Regions from separate parts of the Dehalobacterium formicoaceticum genome, predicted to be linked through region 2. Evidence: riboswitches for the same ligand, from Rfam matches in the RefSeq annotation. Region 2 holds a riboswitch; each other region holds the start of a gene.
The links. Region 2 has a riboswitch for cobalamin ahead of CEQ75_RS18025 (energy-coupling factor ABC transporter permease). Riboswitches for the same ligand answer to the same signal wherever they lie in the genome.

Region 1 (4,263 bases), 1.5 Mb from region 2:
AAACAATACCCAGGCTTTGTTCCACTTCTTTAATAGCTGTTGATAAAGTGGATTGAGAAATAAAAAGGGATTTTGCAGCAGCAGAGATAGACTGATGCTTTGAAATTTCAATCATATATCTCATATTTTGTAACGATATCATCTAATTACTTCCTTTCAATATACTATTATACTATCAAATAAACTGATAGCTAGCAATTGAAATTCAAGAAGATTAACCGATTGTTTTAGTGAAACTTCTATGATCCCGTTTTCGACAGTTAGAAGAAAAAGAAAGCTGGGAACCCGCGTGTTTAGCAGGTTCCCAGCTAATTATTGAATTTGAAATGTTGTATGTAATTACTAGTTTAATAATTTTTTAATTTTCCCGTTTAATTCCTTTGGTCTATAATGAAGCCTATCCAGATTAAGTGATGTTAATTCCATTAATGTATCAAGGGCCTTGCTACCATGATAGAGTGCCATGTATTCAATATCGTGTACGTTGGTGACATTCATATTTTTAAGTGTAGTAATTAGGTTTTCTGGAGTTATATGAGTATGTTGTTCGTCCAATTTAGCCTCTAATAGGCGATATACCAATAGGGCTGTAAAACAGATCATGAAGTGGGCCTTGATACGATTAGGCAATCTGTGATTTATAGGCCTCCCGGTGAAATTGGTTTTCATAATTCTGAAACACTCTTCAATCTGATATCTTTTGTGTGATATTGCGAGAATATCTTGAGCACGATCTTCGAGATTAGTCGCCACTGCATAATAGCCATCGTATTTTTCTTCCTCAGCAATTTTCTCCTCGTCCAGGACATAATTAATAACTGCCTTTTCACCAGATTTTGTATGAGAGATTCTTTTCATGAATCTTTTTACATCATTCGGTCCCTTCTTAATTTCTTCAGGATCCTTTCTAGCTAATAGTTTTTTTGCCCGCTCTATCTGGCTTCTCCGTACTGATCTTTGATACTCCATCATTTTTCGTGAAAATCTTATGATTAAGCGTTGCCTTAAAAGTCCGGTCGATTTCCTAGACTTAACACTACCATTTTTTAATGTTATTTCTTCGCTTAAACCAATGTCAAGGGCTTTGTCAGCAAAAATTACTTTGTAAGCAAAATCGTTATACAAAGGTAAATTTTCTTTTGAGTACTGATCAAAGGTTGTCATTTTTTTGATTGTGACAGGGGAGTCGTTTGACAATAAATGATAGTCATAGTCATTAAAAACTGCCTCCTTAAGAGTATTGCTTAATTTTTTAATTGATTGAGTGACAATAAAAGCCCTGCCACCCATGCTATTAAATTTACGGATGCTATAAGAACCAAGTCCCGCATCGGCACAATAAATAAATTTGGCTCCATTCAGCATCTTTAAGACTTCTTTTTCCAGGGGGATGGCAGTAGTTTGTTCACTTGTGTTCCCGGGATGCAGGGACATGGTGATGGGAATACCTTGGCTATCCATGAAAAGCCCCATCTCCACAATCGGATTAGGGCGATGCTCCTTACTTATCCCGAATTTTCTTAAGCCACAAATAACTTCCCCTGTAACTTCATCAACAATATCCTCGTCAGGTTGTTCGCATTCACAATAGAAGTTTGTGCAATCATAGTAGATAATAGAAGAATCTCTTTTGACGACAGCATTACTGTTTTTATAAAGCCATGTTAAGTAAACGTCATAATGCTCCTCTAAAATATCCATAAACCGAAGAATATGCTGGTAATCAAATTCTGGCTGCTCATAATATGAATTCAAATCATTCCAGGTGGAAAGTTTAGAACCGGGTTTTAGTATTCTAGCGTACGTTAGGAAACGGAGGATTTTAAAACTATCATAGGTGTTCTTGCATTCTGAAATATTTTGCTTAAAAAAAGTTTTAAGATTAAGACCTTTCATAATATCTTGCAGAACAAAATAACCTATGTTCAAACAAGTGGATGCCGATGCCTCGTCTTGTGTATGCTTGACTTTCTCATTAAAATTAGCAGTTAGGTTAAATGTGACCCTGCCAACGCGGTATTCCTCGTTCATCTTTTTAATTTCTTCTCTTACGTAGGTTTCGGGGTCATCAGTTATTTTCAAGAGTTCGGAATGTTTTCCGAAATTCTTGATATTTTTGGTAGTAGTTTTTTTGCCGTTTCTTATTCCTTGCTGCGCATAATAAGTAGGATCTTTAAGCCGTTTATCATAGTATAGTTTCAAGACGCATCACCCATATATATTATACCGTATACATACACCACATACAACATTTATTTTAAAAAAATTGACAAAAAAATAAGCCTATTTAAAGGCTTTGAGGGATTTTGATAGGCCTGTAAGTGTCGAAGACCCGTCAAATAAACTAATAGCTAGCAATTGAAATTCAAGAAGATTAACCGATTGTTTTAATGAAACTTCTATGATATACTGGCATCAATTGAATAATTCGAAATGTTGCAAGGAAATCGGTTAAAATCCGATGCGGTAACGCCACTGTAAGAGTGAGCCTCTATAAGATGTTTCAACACTGGAAAGAATCTTTCTGGGAAGTTGTTATAGATGGCAATGAACTTGAGCCAGGATACTACTACATTTCGTTATTACCGAACTTAACGGATTATTAGGTGAGGTCTTTATTTTTTTATAAACTCTTCTGTTAATTGTTCAGGAGAGTTTTTTTGATTTGATGGCTATCATGAAAGGGATGATGAATTGAAGAGACCGATTAAAATTGCTTTTTATGGAAAAGGAGGAATAGGAAAATCCACAATTGCAAGCAATATAGCAGCTGCAATGGGTTCACTTGGATTAAAGGTTTTATTTATTGGCTGTGATCCTAAAAGTGATTCTGTTAAAAATATTGTTGGAGGAAAAATCAAGTCGATGCTTCATTTGATCTTGGAAAAGGGAGATTTCTTAGCTGAGGAGGATTTTTTGGAAAAAGGTTTTTTAAATATATCTTGTATTGAAACAGGCGGCCCTTCTCCTGGGGTTGGCTGTGCCGGCCGGGGGATCATAACCGTGATGGAAGAACTGGAGAAACATAATATCTTTGATAAAGATTGGGATGTGATTATTTATGATGTTTTAGGCGATGTGGTCTGTGGGGGATTTGCAGTACCCATGCGAGAAGGATATGTAGATCGTGTCTTGCTGGTATCTTCCAGTGAATATATGTCCATCTACGCGGCAAACAATATTTTAAAAAGTATTGAGGTGTTTTCTGATCAAAAGGAACCCTTCTTAGGTGGAATCATCCATAATCAGCGAAATGATAACGCTATGGGGGGATTGGTTAGGGATTTTTCAGAAAAAGTGAAAGTACCCATTATCTCAGAAATTCCTTTTGCTAAGGAGATTATATTTAGTGAATTGGATTATAAAACAGTTATTGAAAAATATCCGGATTCAGCTATAGCAAGCAGATTTATCGAAACATCGAAAACTATTATGGCAGGGATTACAGGGGTAATCCCCAAACCACTGGAAGAGGGGGAGTTGGAACAATTATCCAAAGAATATCTTTCGTTGATTGTAGATGAGGGGCAGCTATGTTAGAAAAAACCTTAGTTCAGAAGGATAGTTTTAATGAACTGATTGAATTAGCATTGAGTAAGAAAGGTATCTATGTGTTGTCCATCGGTCCTCCCGGTTGTTTAAGGGTTCTCTTTTTTAGAGCAATGAGAGCTGAACTATTAGAGCAGTATTTTTCATTTGCAATAAAACCCATCGATGTAATATCAGCTTCCTATGAAGATCGGCTTATTGAGCATATTTCCAAGATGATATCCGAAAAGAGGGAGATGCGAGGTCTGATTCTCTACCTGTCTTGCTCTGAAATACTGACGGGAATGAAGTTTGAAAAAACCCAAAGAACGCTATGGGAGAAATATAATATGCCGGTATATGTTTTTAAGAGAGGACCTTTTGCAAAAAGAACAGGAGCGCCTAGGGAGAAAATGAAGGAGTTGATTTCTAAAATCAATGAATATCTATGATCGATACTTACCGCAACTTGTGAGTGATTATTCCGGCTTACATTCATTGTTATACCATCTGCCAACTTCGATAATCTTATTGTCTCCCAGTGGATGCAATCAGCCAATCAGAGAAGTGGATGAATATCGAGACTTTTCCAACACCAATCAATATACGACAAAACTTGACGACGCCCAAGTCACTCTTGGTATTGAAGGGATTATCAATGAAAAGTTATTATCCAATATGGAGCGGGATGTGGAATTTATTGCAGTCATGGGAACAGCCATCACAGATATCATC
Region 2 (4,263 bases):
GGCTTCCTTATAAAAATTAACACTTTCACTAGCGCTAACGATACCGGAAAAAACAAGTAAAAGAGTTATTAGAAGACAGCAAAGCATACTTTTCTTAATTTTCATGTTTATCCCCCTCTTTTTCATTTTTTCTTTAAACTGAAAATACACGTTCAGACAAGGTCAATCTAAAATTTCTCTTAGCTTCAGCAAGGTTGATCCTTTTTGATAAACAAAAAAAGACATCATCCAAAAAGATGATGCCTCCGTTGTTCGGTCAGCGTCACTAGCTCATTTTCTATAACCAGGTACATTATTTCGTCAACATATTCGGATCTGCTTCCCATATGTTTTTCATGCAAAGCTCGGTATTTTCATTAAATAAGAACGCCTTATAATTTTATAGATTTAGTGATTTCTTCAATTCTCACCGGTTCCCAATCCTGGATAATAACCTTCAATTCGCCAAATCCCGTACTGCGAATCAACTCAATTAGTTTTTTCTCCTTTTCCGTCACCATCATTTTTAAATTAGCTTCTTTCACTCGATCCCCCTCCCATTTGATTTTATTTTGTCCGAATAATTATTGATGCCTAAAACAGAGTTTTTGGCATAAGATGGAGTTTTGCTCCATCTTATGCTTAACAATCGTTATCCAGGAACTTAGTGCTAGTTAGTTATTTGATAAAACTCCTGATTTCTCGCCATCTAGCTTACTTAATTTAGCTGCAGCCTTGGCCTGTCCTTTTTTCAATCCAAAATAGTATCCCAAAAATCCTGCCCCCAAAGCAGCCTGGAGCGCAAAAAGCAGACTTTCCGTTTCTCCTCCCGGTGGTTCCCAGAAAGGAGTAAACCATGGCTCATAAGAAGGATCAACTTCCGTAATGGCTTCTTCCGCAAGACCATCCGCGCCGCCAAATTCAGAATCTTGCACCAAGAATAAAGGAGTTACGGCTAAAATAATCACGATTAGAATCAAAATCCAGGAATACTTCATTTTTTATTTCGCCTCCTTCTTGTTCGGGGAAATCAGATTAAGTAATCCCATTTCGTTCTTGCTGTAAGTTGTCAAGAAATTAAAAACGACAACGGTTAGCAAGCCTTCACTGATCGCCAAAGGAACCTGTGTTACGGCAAAAATACCTAAAAATTTAACCGCCGATGCAGCAATTCCGCCCACTTCTGCTGGAAAAGCCAATGCTAGCTGGAGGGAGGTGACAACATAAGTCATCAAATTCCCCAAAGCGGCGGCCAGAAATACGGCAATTCCGTTGGATAAACCGACCTTCCTCGAAAATACAAATACACCGTATGCAACAAAAGGACCTGCCACACCCATAGAAAAAGTATTGGCTCCCAAGGTGGTCAGACCCCCATGGGCCAGAAGAATTGCCTGGAACAACAAAACAATGCAACCAATCACACCCATAGCAAGAGGCCCGAATAGCACAGTGCCCAAGCCAACCCCTGTAGGATGGGAGCTGCTGCCTGTAACTGAGGGAATCTTCAGCGCAGACAAAACAAAGGCAAAGGCACCGGATACTCCTAACAGCAACTTCAGCTCTGGGTTTTTGGAAACTTTTTTAGAAATGGATATAATACCCAGGATAATAAACGGCAAGGTCAGCACAGACCAGAAAATTGCCCATTTGGCAGGTAAAAATCCTTCCATAATGTGCATAGCACGAGCTTCTTGGGGAAAGAAACTAAAAATTCCTAACATAAGTATAAAAGCTGCAAACAATTGCAAATACTTTTTCATGAATTTTTCCTCCTTTTTTTGTTTTTATTTCTTGAAGGTAACAATTTCAAACTACCTTAACCGCCTCCCTCCCGTAATATAATCTTTTATAAAATAAAAATCCCCCCTAATTTTAATACAGGGGGGAATCTACATACAGTAAACCTTAGCAAGCCAAGCCGTTCTCTCCTCGGGCTACAGCTTTCTAAAAGGCAGGTCTTCTGGCTCTCGTGTCATCCTCCTCCCACGCCTTCCCATCCACATAAAAACCGGATAGTGACATCTTGGGGATTCGTCTTCGATTACAGCGGCGGATCCGCACCGGAATAAAACCGGTTTCCCTATTCTCCCATACAGGCACCTAATAGATCAATATTAAATTTTATTTCTATGCAAACAAAATATCTCTTTGAGATCAAAACACACGCCTTTTTAATATCTTTATGCTAAAAGCTTATAACATGCAGGTTTCTACTAGTTTATCTTCCAGAAAATCCTTGCATACACTATTATTTGTATCTTACTACAATATTTATAACATAGGTGGTTTAAAAAAGCAATATATGATTCCACAGCAAAAAGTTCAATTTACGATTTTCTACCCTATATGTAGTGGACAATGATAGCTCGTGATACTCTATATAGACTGAATTAGGCAAAAATAGGGGTTTCTGCAGCGGTATTAGTGGCAGTTAGTTATCGGATAAAAAATTACCCGGCTCAATCCTGGCCGGGTATCATAACAAGAAAGGATTGTGTTGAGTTGTATCTGGCGAATTTAAAAAATAAAAATAATCATCAAAGATAATACTTACTACAAGAAAAATGTACCTAGACCGGCATAAAGCCGGCCGAACTACCAAATAAGGAATAACAAATGGCAAATTCTAAAGCGTTACCTAAACCTCACTAGAACCGTAATACAGTATAAGTGAGAGTTTATTCATAGACAAAGTGTACCCCATAACAATTTTTGTTAAATTTGATTTTTATTAAATTCATGATTAAATTTATAATTTATTCCTATTATCAATAAATCAGTGCTATAATATGCTAGTATATAATTTTTGCTTTAAATACAGGATCATATTATTGGCCATAATAGCCATATTAATTTAGCCGGGATATACCGCCCGGAAATATACTACAAGGAGAACTGGAGTATGATTACAAAGACCACCAACAATCGTATTATATTGTATCTGCTCTTATGCTCCTTATTTTTATCAAGTTTCATAATTATTTTAAATACCGGTGGCGTTACCTCTTCTGATATGTTTGATATTTCACCTCTATGCGGCAGAAGTGAACATTCATCAGTGAACGGCGGAGCAAATACCGGTCTTTTTGATTATTTAGCCGCTGCAAACACCTCTATGGAATCCTTTATTTTTTCGGTAAAGCAATTACGGTGGCTGGCTGCACAAAACAGTCTAAGTACGCTTATTGCTATCGTCATCATCCAAATAGCCTGTTTTATCCATTATTCAAGGCTCTCGGATCAAGCCTATACACAGTCTTATTTCAGCGTTGTGCTATCATTTCTCCATAAAACAGATGGTATGAAATGACATGGTTAAATTCATGATGGGATAATAATATGTCCCTTCCGGATAAGTCTTTTTTTAATATACTTATCCGTGACATTTCATCCGTCTGGATCCCGCACTATTGAAGAAATGCAGGGTACATGACGGATCACAATTGGAGGAATTATTTATGAAGTCAAAGCCTGTATTTTTTATAATCGTTTTATTAACTGCTGCTTTGTTTTTGCTTGCTGTATTTGGATTAAAAATTGGCAATTTTGAGCTTAAAGGTGCCGACAAAATGCGTTACGGCATCGACATCAGGGGTGGAGTAGAAGCCACCTATGAGCCGAAAGACCTGGACCGGGCACCAACTGAGAGTGAACTCCAGGCAGCAAGAGCCATTCTTGAGACACGTATGGATGCCAGTAATATTACTGACCGGGATGTTACCGTTGACAAAAGTAACGGCAAGGTTATTGTTAGATTCCCTTGGAAATCCGATGAAGCAGATTTTGACCCGCAAAAAGCCGTATCCGAGCTTGGCGAAACTGCTAAGCTGACCTTTCGGGATCCGGATGGCAATATTGTCTTAGAAGGCGCAGATGTTAAAAAAAGCTCCGCCCAAATACAACAGAATAATATGCAACCTGTTGTCACACTGGAATTATCCAATGATGGCGCGGTTAAATTTGCCCAAGCTACCGCAAGACTGATTGGACAAAGTATTTCCATTTATATGGATGAAACCCTAATTTCCGCACCAGTCGTTAGATCACAAATTACCGGCGGCAATGCGGAAATAACAAACCTGGAAAGTTTGGAAGAAGCTTCGGCACTTTCAAATAAAATTAACTCCGGTGCCCTGCCTTTTTCACTAGTCGTAAAAAATTTAAATATTATAAGTCCGACGCTGGGCAGCAATGCCTTGTCCGTGATGGTTATGGCAGGAAAGGTGGCATTTGCCCTGGTTTGTTTATTCATGCTTCTCTATTATCGCATACCCGGACTGG
Region 3 (4,263 bases), 1.4 Mb from region 2:
ATTAAGTTTACCTAAATCAAATAAAGCACCGGAATTACTCATTTTATTTAAAGTGAAATGAAATTCATCAATATCACTGTCCGGATTTTCAATTCTCCACTCCTCGAAATTGGAATTCAATATCGTCATCAGATACTCTCGCACTGCCGCCGGATGATATCCTAATTTCATGTAATACTCTAAGCCCAATTCCGGGTCTTTTCTCTTCGAGAGCTTTCTCTTAATTCCCTCATCGATTTTCATTAAGTGTGCGGTATGACAATATACTGGAAATTCCCAACCTAAAGTCGTAAATAACTCATAATGAATCGGTAAGGTTGAAAGCCACTCTTCTCCCCGCACCACATGGGTCACGCGCATAAAGTGATCGTCGACCACATGGGCGAAGTGATAAGTGGGAATGCCGTTGGCTTTCAAAATTACCACATCCTGATCATTGACCGGCATGGAAAGGTACCCTCTGATGGCATCCTCAATTTCAAAGGTTTGTTCCAGAATCCCCATGGATTTTAAGCGCAGAACAAAACGCTCCTGGTTTGCTAAATGAACCTGGATCTCCTCCAAGGATAAATTGCGATCCCGAGCCCATTTACCATAGTATCCGGTGTTAACATTTTCAGCCATCTGCTGTTTCCTGATTTCTTCCAATTCTTCTTCGGAACAAAAACATGGGTAGGCCCTGCCCATCTCCACTAAGTGCTTTGCTGCCGTCTGATAAAGTTCTGCTCTTTTGCTTTGAAAATATGGTCCGTAGCTCCCTTTTTCCCCGTCAATGCCGGCCCCTTCATCAAACTTTAAATCAAAGAATTCCAAGGAGGAAATAATAGTTTCCACGGCGCCTTCTACTTGCCGTTTATCGTCGGTATCCTCGATGCGCAGCATAAATACTCCATTACTTTGATGGGCCAATCGTTCATCAACAAAAGCACCGTAAAGATTCCCCAGGTGAATAAAACCGGTGGGACTTGGTGCTAATCGGGTGACTTTTGCGTCCTCACTTAAATTTCTCTCCGGAAATACAGTTTCATAATCAGTAATTGATCTCGTTATCTTGGGGAATAGCAAATCAGCTAATTTCTTATTATCCATAATCTTCCTCATTTTTATTATAATTTTAAAGCTTAAATGTAAAATGAAAGACGCTTCTCTTGTCTAATTAACAAAGAATCGTCTTTAGAATAGTGCCTTCGCACCTTGACCAATCGGCCGAAAGTATCAAGTTAAATTATACACCTAAATAGTAAATTTATCTACATCAAAACTCTTTTGGGATTAACAAAATGATTATCTGGTTAAAAACTCTCCGGTGCTAACACCGGCCGTATCAAAGGTGGCCATTTCGTCAGCAATCTTCAGAGCGGCATCTACCATGGGGAACATTAGAGCAGCACCGGTACCTTCTCCCAGTCTCATATTAAAATAAAGTCTGGGCTTGAAACCAAGATGTTCAAGAGCCACCGTTTGTCCTTCTTCCTCCGAACTATGGGAAGTAATCATATAATTCTTGGCAAGGGGCGCAAATTTGACAGCCGTAAGGGCTGCTGATGCTGCAATAATCCCATCTAATATAATTGGCACATGTTGGTAGGCAGCCTCCAAAATAGCACCTGTGAGGGCAGCGTGCTCCAGTCCTCCCACCTTTGCCATCGTATCCAATGGATTGTCAGGATCCGGTTGATTAATCTTAATCGCTTGTTTAATGACCTCTTGTTTATGCTCTAGAGCTGCATCCTTTATGCCGGTGCCGGATCCAGTAACCCTTTCCACCGGCTGACCGGTAAATACGGAAATCAGGGCCGAACTGGGCGTGGTATTCCCGATACCTACCTCTCCTGTTGCCAAGAGATTTACTCCTGAATCGATAGCTTGGGCAGCAATTTTGGCACCGGTAAGAATGGCCTGAAGAGCCTCCTCCGGAGTCATCGCCGGACCATGCAACATATTGTTCGTACCGTTTTTGATCCGGTTTTCCATGAGTTCCGGGGGATCCAAGGGGCCGGCAATGCCAATGTCGGTACAGATTACATCCGCTCCCCCATTACGAGCTAAGACATTGATACCTCCACCACCGCCAAAATAGCTATAGAACATTTGAGCCGTAATTTCTTGAGGTGCTGCACTGACACCCTCAGCTACTACACCATGATCTCCGGCCATCAATAGAACTGCTTTCCCTTTAATGGTGGGTTGTGAAGTGCGTTGAATTCCGGCAAGCTGTTGAGCAATATCCTCCAGAATACCCAAACTTCCGGTGGGCTTAATCTTGGCATCCACACGTTTTTGCATCGCAAGCATCGCTTCCTGATCCAATTCTTCAATCCCATGGATCAACTCCTGCAATGCCGCCTCAAGCTCTTGTCCATTGGCTTTTTTAAGATTTTCTAAACCGTGTAATTTCATAGTGTTATTCATTATCATCATCTCCTAATTTCCTTCAAGTTCATTATTTAATTAGAAATCTTGGCTTGCGCCAAGCCTCTGGCGCTGGCGGAAGCCTTAGTTGCACTTATACTTTCAACCTTAAAATTTATACTTTCTGAAAGTAAAAAAAAATAAAGTCCCGCCACAATGGTTATTGTGGTCGGGACTTTGCCTTCATCGCCGCCGCTTTCCGTTACCCTGGAAAGACTTTTTTATTCTTAGGCAGGTCTCCTGACTCAGACTCAAACGTCCTGAACGCCCCTTCCCAGCACATGCCAGTGGATTAGCGTAGACTCGTCTCTACAGTGGTGGGTCCGTACCGGATTATAACCGGATTTCCTATTCTCCCCATGTCGGGGCACCTAAGAACAATTTATTAAATTCAACTATAAAATCATTTTACCAGAAGACCACAAGAAATTCAATCCTAATTTATAATTCCTAATCTCGCTGGCACAGTTCCACCAAAGTCCCAAAGGTAGCAGAAAGAAAAAATCAAAGAAAAACATCCTCCTTGTCAGAAATAAGCATCTGATCTGTTAAAAAAACCGCTCCCCATCAAGGAGATAGGGAGCGATTTATATTGATATTGTTTCGATCAAGCTTACGGCACATACTGTTCCGTAATACTTGTGACAAATCCATCCTTGGTTGTAACCCAAAAGGGTGGTGTGAAATCCTTAAATTGATCCAGATGCCGAACAAACTCCTCAAGGGAAACAAGTTTATGGTTAGCTTCCCCCGTCCCGTCAATAATTCGGTATTCGGTTTGGTCTGTCACCTGATGACCCATGGGGTAACTTTTCGGATTGTGGATATAGTATCCGTTGGGCAAATCATTGGGGTCAATATTCAGTTCCTTCAGTCTCTCCGTATCCTCAAGTGTTAGCCACTCGATTTGATCTAAATGAAAAGAAGGTTTAGAGTATGTTTCGGTATCAAAATTTGAAATAAAACCGATATAACGACTTTCCGGTGTTTCTGAAAAATCCTCTGCCGTGGCATCGTATTGGGGTACAAGGTCATCCATGGTTACCTGCCATTGTCCCAGACCTTGTTTGATGAAATCAATAGCAACGCGCATGGGGTCTAATAGATCGGGATGATTTCCAGCTTCACTTTGCTTTTGTAATTCCTGATAATATGCTTTAATCGTCAGATCTGTATCCGGCAGAGGATGATATACCGTACCGTTTCCATCCATCCAGCGCTCAACACACCAAATTCCACCTTCCCCTTGCATAATTGGCTGAGACAATAGGAGCTGACTGGTCTCCCCTGTTGAGAGAGGAAATTTTACCACCATATGGTTTCCCGGGTAAGTTTCCTGGGGCAGGAGATCTTTCCCTTCCAGAAAGATCCGCAGCGCCGTTTCCTGGCCTGCCGGTCTTGAAAAATCACCCTCACCGCTCAGCATCGTGCCCAAAAACTTTGGTCTGGACTTTTCATAAGAAAAAACCAGCAGGGGTTTCCCCATATCCCGTTCTTCGGTAATCCATCCCTCATCTGTACTCATGCCTCCGGGCATAACATCGACAGGTTCCGCTGGTTTCAGGCGATATTCAATATGCCATATTTCCACGGGAGATGAAAGCAAATGATCAAAAGAAGTCATCTTTTCAAGCTTGGTAATTTTACTATCGATAATATTATAACTTGGATAAGCGGCAATTTCCTGTTCCACAAATTGCTCCGCATAATCCTGAATGGTAAGTTGCTCTGATTGGGGATTACTCATTAATGCCACAACAATCACCGCCACAGCAATAATCCCCGCTATGGTTACCCAAAACCTCGGCTTTTTGTAGTTTAAAATATTCATAATGCGCCCCCTCGTGTTGT

Region 1: another riboswitch for cobalamin. It lies ahead of CEQ75_RS10605 (nucleotide-binding protein); the one in region 2 lies ahead of CEQ75_RS18025 (energy-coupling factor ABC transporter permease).
Region 3: another riboswitch for cobalamin. It lies ahead of cobT (nicotinate-nucleotide--dimethylbenzimidazole phosphoribosyltransferase); the one in region 2 lies ahead of CEQ75_RS18025 (energy-coupling factor ABC transporter permease).

The regions. Positions count from the first base shown of each region.
Region 1 covers NZ_CP022121.1:2,186,824-2,191,086, forward strand. Annotated here, with positions in the region: gene CEQ75_RS10595 (LysR family transcriptional regulator) at 1-142, opposite strand, end outside; gene CEQ75_RS10600 (IS1634 family transposase) at 343-2,202, opposite strand; cobalamin riboswitch at 2,417-2,591, shown strand; gene CEQ75_RS10605 (nucleotide-binding protein) at 2,695-3,540, shown strand; gene CEQ75_RS10610 (hypothetical protein) at 3,534-3,980, shown strand; gene CEQ75_RS10615 (nitrogenase component 1) at 3,967-4,263, shown strand, end outside.
Region 2 covers NZ_CP022121.1:3,722,286-3,726,548, forward strand. Annotated here, with positions in the region: gene CEQ75_RS18015 (S-layer homology domain-containing protein) at 1-105, opposite strand, end outside; gene CEQ75_RS18530 (DUF2292 domain-containing protein) at 372-524, opposite strand; gene CEQ75_RS18020 (energy-coupling factor ABC transporter substrate-binding protein) at 654-977, opposite strand; gene CEQ75_RS18025 (energy-coupling factor ABC transporter permease) at 981-1,742, opposite strand; cobalamin riboswitch at 1,916-2,101, opposite strand; gene CEQ75_RS18030 (hypothetical protein) at 2,885-3,292, shown strand; gene secD (protein translocase subunit SecD) at 3,441-4,263, shown strand, end outside.
Region 3 covers NZ_CP022121.1:1,356,575-1,360,837, reverse strand. Annotated here, with positions in the region: gene gltX (glutamate--tRNA ligase) at 1-1,089, opposite strand, end outside; gene cobT (nicotinate-nucleotide--dimethylbenzimidazole phosphoribosyltransferase) at 1,285-2,412, opposite strand; cobalamin riboswitch at 2,626-2,802, opposite strand; gene CEQ75_RS06745 (M56 family metallopeptidase) at 3,026-4,263, opposite strand, start outside.